Regions from separate parts of the Chlorogloeopsis sp. ULAP01 genome, predicted to be linked through region 2. Evidence: predicted binding sites of a transcription regulator. Region 2 holds the regulator's gene; the other holds the start of a gene.
What was found. Region 2 encodes HrcA, which represses chaperone genes, less so after heat shock. Its sites were predicted from a motif close to TTAGCACTCNNGANTCNNGAGTGCTAA; they were not measured.
Positions count from the first base shown of each region.

Region 1: groES (co-chaperone GroES) is a predicted target of HrcA. The motif match lies at 2,044-2,070, and genes of this name have one in related genera.

Region 1 is NZ_JAUDRH010000015.1:190,935-194,137, forward strand. It holds gene groL (chaperonin GroEL) at 1-1,632, opposite strand, end outside; gene groES (co-chaperone GroES) at 1,715-2,026, opposite strand; gene QUB80_RS26755 (response regulator transcription factor) at 3,073-3,203, shown strand, end outside.
Region 2 is NZ_JAUDRH010000003.1:349,806-353,008, reverse strand. It holds gene QUB80_RS07755 (DUF3352 domain-containing protein) at 1-236, opposite strand, end outside; gene QUB80_RS07750 (rhodanese-like domain-containing protein) at 458-817, shown strand; gene hrcA (heat-inducible transcriptional repressor HrcA) at 1,212-2,291, shown strand; gene QUB80_RS07740 (DUF2834 domain-containing protein) at 2,488-3,147, shown strand; gene QUB80_RS07735 (hypothetical protein) at 3,172-3,203, shown strand, end outside.

The DNA.
Region 1 (3,203 bases), on a different contig from region 2:
GAAGTCGCCGCCACCCATGCCAGCGCCGGCACCAGCAGGAGCATTGTCCTTGGGTTCAGGCTTGTCAACAACGATACACTCAGTTGTCAACACCATACCAGCGATGGAAGCTGCGTTTTGCAGAGCAGAACGAGTCACTTTCGCAGGATCGACGATACCAGCAGTAAACAAGTCAACAAACTCGTTCTTAGCAGCATCGTAGCCAACGTTGAACTCTTTCTCTTTCACGCGCTCGGCAATCACAGCGCCATTCTGACCGGCGTTTTCAGCAATACGCTTCAGGGGAGCAGCCAGAGCGCGAGCTACGATCAACGCACCAGTCAATTCTTCACCCTTAAGGTTGCTGTTTGCCCACTCTTCGAGTTGGGGAGAGAGGTGAGCCAGAGTTGTACCACCACCAGGAACGATACCTTCTTCTACCGCAGCTTTGGTAGCGTTGATGGCGTCTTCTAGGCGCAACTTCTTATCTTTCATTTCGGTTTCGGTAGCAGCGCCAACCTTGACGACAGCTACACCACCAGCTAACTTAGCCAGACGCTCTTGCAATTTTTCTTTGTCGTAGGAAGATTCTGTTTCTTCCATTTGACGGCGAATTTGCTCGACGCGAGCTTTAACAGCTTGTTCGTTACCTTCCGCAACAATAGTGGTGTTGTCTTTGGTGATGGTGATGCGACGAGCTTTACCCAAAGAATCCAGCTTGGCGTTTTCTAACTTCAGTCCAGCATCTTCGGTGATGACTTGACCGCCAGTTAAAATCGCAATGTCTTCGAGCATTGCTTTGCGGCGATCGCCAAAACCAGGAGCCTTCACCGCAGCCACGTTGAGGACACCACGCAAGCGGTTAACTACCAGGGTTGCTAAAGCTTCTTTCTCGATATCTTCGGCGATAATTACTAAAGGACGACCAGCACGAGCTACTTGCTCTAGAACGGGTACGAGGTCTTGTACCAAGGCAATTTTCTTATCGGTGAGCAGTATGAAAGGCTCATCGAAGATTGCTTCCATCCGCTCTGCGTCGGTGGCGAAGTAGGGAGAGATGTAGCCTTTGTCAAAGCGCATCCCTTCAGTAATTTCCAATTCGGTGGTCATAGACTTCCCTTCTTCTAGGGAAATTACACCTTCTTTGCCTACCTTATCCATTGCTTCGGCAATCATCTGGCCAACTTCTTCGTCGTTACCAGCCGAGATGGCACCTACTTGAGCAATAGCTTTGGAATCTTCAACGGGACGGGCGTGTTCTTTGATTTTTTCTACCAAGAAGTTAGTAGCTTTATCAATACCGCGCTTGAGCAGAATAGCGTTTGCGCCAGCTGCAACGTTACGCAAGCCTTCTTTTACTACTGCGTGTGCCAAAACAGTAGCAGTGGTGGTACCATCACCAGCAGCATCGTTGGTCTTGGAAGCAGCCTGGCGAATCAAAGAAACACCAGTGTTTTCAACGTGATCTTCTAATTCAATTTCTTTGGCAATGGTTACACCATCATTAACGATTTGTGGTGCGCCAAACTTCTTCTCTAGTACTACGTTACGACCTTTAGGACCGAGGGTAACAGCTACTGCCTCAGCCAGGATATCCATGCCTCTTTCTAAGGCGCGACGAGCGTTTTCGTTGTAAATAATGCGCTTTGCCATAATTCTCTAGTTCAATTCTTTATGTTTTAGTTGTCACTTGCCATTGATTCAGCAGTCATTTTTTATGACTAATGACTAATGACTACGAAACGATCGCCAAAATGTCTTTTTCTGAAAGTAGTACATATTCATCGGTACCCAGTTTGATGTCGGTACCGGCATACTTGGAGTAAAGGACTTTGTCTCCTACCTTTACATCCATTGGCTGACGGCCGCCATCGTCTTTGACTTTACCATCACCAACTGCAACTACTTCGCCTACTTGGGGCTTTTCTTTTGCAGTATCGGGTAAATACAGTCCGCCTGCGGTTTTTTCTTCAGAGGCGCTCACTTTCACAAAAACGCGATCGCCCAAAGGTTTAACGGTAGAAACGCTTAGAGATACAGCTGCCATACGAATTTCGTGCCTTGTTAGCACTCTCAACTCCTGAGTGCTAATTTAGCGAAGGATGATGCCCAATAGCAACAATTTGGGGTGTACGGGTTCCCGAACTTTCCAGTTCCAGAAGAATTTTGAGTAAAAATACTCTAATTGTTGGGTCTTTCAGGTTTTTTTGATTAAGTTACGAATATTTATATATGGTCAAATTTATTTGCAAAGCATGGAAATTGTTATAGAACAGAAATCAGAGAGTGTGAAATAGGTAAAAACTCAAGTGATCCAACCTAGTCTAGAAATAAGAAAAACCACTCAACAGCCACAAACAAAAGCCTTAAGTAATTGTATAGAAACTTTGGGACTTCAGAAAAATTCAGAGACATATTTTTATCTGTACTGTTCAAAATATGCCTAAATATTGTGCAAAAGAAGCTAGTCTGGAAACAAGGGAAAACTTGAACAAGCGCCTAAAAACAGCTGGAGCTAGATTTTTCCCAACAGAGTCATCCCAGTTGCATACTTCCAAGCAAAGCCGACAGCTTGCGAGTTTGTTGCTCTGGGCCGATAATAGTTGTTTACCCGGATAGAGTCTGGGATCGCTAAACAACTGTAGAAGTTACTGAGCGAGTTATACAAAAACACTTAATAGGAAATAAGGTGGTTGAAGAGTATGCTTTTCTAGTCCATTCCTTGTCAGAAAATGCTTCGGTTTTTCGCAATCAACTGATATCAGCTTAATAGCCGAAGGATATGGTAAGACAGCAAGCTAGAGAAAGTGCGGGTTAATTGTTAACAGGGAGCATATTTAGCCAAAAAGAATTTGATAATCTGAAAGATTATTATTCAATTGAAGTTTTTTGCCCGCTCCTTTCAAAGCGATATATAATAACGCATTATAAATACTAATGCTCTACGTATCCTCACTGGACTTTTGCCATTGATATAGTAGTTTCTCAAAAGCAATTATTATTTTGAGATATTTACGAACCAAAGGCAAGTTAAGTAGGAAAAAGCACAAAATCACAACAAACCACCAAAAAGGATTGCTATTCAAGACCTTGATGGATCTAAGCGCGACAAGTGCCACTGCTATGAAAGAACCCAGCATGAAAGATCACAAACGACTTCTACTCATTGATGATGACCCCAACCTGATTTTGCTGGTGAAGGATTACTTGGAATTTCGGGGATA
Region 2 (3,203 bases):
CTTTTAAGCTTGGAAATTTCTCCATTACGTTCAAAAGACTGTAATTTATCTGGATTTACTAGCATCGATAGCATTACTGGCGCTTGTTTAGACACAAAAATTGTGGCTCCAGGCTGCGTGGTAGTTCCACCTCCAAGAGGATTGTTACCAAATGAGTTGGTACAACCAGTCATACCAATTGATAGCAGCATAGTTAAACTAGCTGCTAAAAAACGAAATAATAAACCTTGCTTCATAATTTTTTTCACATAAACTACCTGGGTAGTGCTTACACCCAAAAATATTAAACCGCCTTCTTCTACACCAAAAGCAGTTTTTATGCGAAATCTTTAGTCACTTTAGAAAATAGAGCAAATTTATCCCAATGGCACTGATGTATATGCTCATGTCAACGTGAAGATTTTCTGCGAACATAAATAATATCTAGGAAATCTCTAAGATTGTTTACAAAAGCTTCATGACAGGTAAATCTTTTGGTCAACCCATTACCCAAATTAGTGTAGAAGAACTTGCTCAACGTTTATTAGCAGGCGAGGCGAGCCTTCAGTTAGTAGACGTGCGCGAACCACAAGAAGTAGCGATCGCTTCTCTTGAGGGCTTTGTCAATCTTCCTCTCAGTCAATTTGCTGACTGGGCAGATCAAGTCCAAACCCGTTTCGATCCTCACGCTGAAACTTTTGTACTCTGTCATCACGGCATTCGTTCTGCTCAGATGTGTCAGTGGCTTATTGCTCAAGGTTTTACAAATGTTAAAAATATTGCTGGTGGTATTGATGCATATTCAAACTTAGTCGATCCTTCTATTCCTCAGTATTAATCGGTAATGACGAAACCAGCTTTATTTTGCTATTCTGGACTTAAGACAATATTAATTCTAGATTCTAAGCGGAAATACTTAGCAGCATCTGGTTTGTAAATATTTAGTCGATTCGCTGTTGAATCTACTTTTGCGAGAATCCGGCAAACTAATCACTAAAACCCTGTCAAATCCGCGCTCTCATATAAACATACGTAAATTGCAAATACTGTAACTTCTTAATTTGGAGAACATTTTTTGCTAGAGGTAAAACAGTAACTTTGTTTTTACGTATTCCAAGATACCTTCTGAATTTGATATCTTGCTTAACTAATTATTAATGGTTATTGCAACATCTGATAAATTTTTCATTTTTCAAAAATTGATTTAAATTTAGCTTCGATAAATACTCGCCATGCAAGTCCAGCTAACAAATCGACAACAACACATACTCTGGGCAACAGTACGTCATTATATCGCCACGGCAGAACCTGTTGGTTCCAAAGCTTTAGTTGAGGAATATAACTTGGGTGTTAGTTCAGCAACGATTCGCAACGTGATGGGTATGTTAGAAAAAGTTGGACTACTTTATCAGCCCCACACTTCTGCGGGCAGAGTACCTTCCGACTCTGGCTATCGCATTTACGTTGACAAGCTGATTACACCTTCTGATACTTTAGCGCGGCAGGTAGAAGATGCACTGCAACATCGCCTCAAGTGGGAAGATTGGAGTTTGGAAGCTTTATTGCAAGGAGCAGCTCAAATCTTAGCAACCTTGAGTGGTTGCATTAGCTTGATTACCATGCCGCAGAATGTAAGCGCCCAACTGCGACATCTACAATTGGTGCAAATTGAATCGGGCAAGGTAATGTTGATTGTGGTAACGGATAGTTACGAAACCCATTCGGCATTAATGGATTTGCCACCAAAACGACAAGAAAGACAACTCGATCTGGAGGTAATAGATCGGGAGTTGCAAATTGTTTCCAACTTTCTAAATAATCATTTGCGGGGGCGTAGTCTCCTAGAATTAGCTAACTTAGACTGGAGTCAGTTGGATCGGGAGTTTCAGCACTACGGCGAATACTTAAAAGAGTCACTAGCAGAATTTAGTCGTCGGAGTTTAACACCAAATACCACACAAATAATGGTTCGCGGTGTCTCAGAAGTGCTGCGGCAGCCAGAATTTTCGCACCTCCAACAAGTGCAAGCAATTATCCAGCTATTAGAAGAAGAACAAGAACAATTGTGGCAATTAATAGTTGACGAGCCAGAGGTAGAGGAAGTTGGTAAATCACGAGTGACAGTTCGGATTGGTTCAGAAAATCCTCTCGAACCCATACGTACTTGTAGCTTAATTTCTTCTACCTATCGTCGTGGTTCAGTGCCTGTAGGTAGTGTAGGCGTTTTGGGGCCAACACGCTTAGATTATGAAGGAGCGATCGCAGTCGTAGCCGCAGCTGCTGATTACCTATCGGAAGCGTTGAGCCAATAATCTTGTATCCCTAAACTCCGTACTATTGCCTTTGATGATCGAGCTTTGACTAAATTTTAGAGACTATATTATACCAATTCGTAATATCCTCCAGGAAGCCGTCCAACGTACTGCGCTTCTTTATGCCAGGGGAACTCGTCAATTATAACTTTAGTATGAATTATTTATTTTGCCAGCTTCAGTAAAATAAATCTTCATGCAACAAAAAACTGTATTTTGGTTAATCTGGCTAGGATTGATTATCTATGCCTTTGTGTTTGCCCCTCCCAATCAACCTGACACATTCGAGTTGATTAAAAATCTTTCCACAGGGCGATGGCAAGGCATTAATCCGCTTGTTATCTCACTGTTCAACATTATGGGCGTTTGGCCTTTAATTTACAGTGCAGTCATTTTTATAGATGGGAAAGGACAAAAAATTCCCGCTTGGCCTTTCGCTGTTCTCTCTTTTGCAGTCGGAGCCTTTGCCCTGCTACCGTACTTAGCTCTACGGGAACCAAATACACAGTTTTCTGGCCAAAAGAATACTTTTTTAAAGCTACTAGATTCTCGCTGGACTGGTGTGGTTCTGACTATAGGCGCGGCTATTTTAGTTGGCTATGGATTAGGGCAAGGAGATTGGAATAATTTTGTACAGCAGTGGCAAACCAGCCGCTTCATTCATGTGATGAGCTTGGATTTTTGTCTACTTTGCGCTTTATTTCCCGCATTATTGGGAGATGATATGGTGCGTCGTGGATTGAAAAATCCTCAAATATTTTGGTTGGTAGCGCTCATTCCACTATTTAGCCCGTTGATGTATCTGTGTATACGTCCACCTTTACCAGAAGCGAGTTCAGAGCTATTACCCAGTTAGAACCCACTGTATAAACTCAGAATTATGACTAGAAGAATAACACTTTGGTCGTTGTG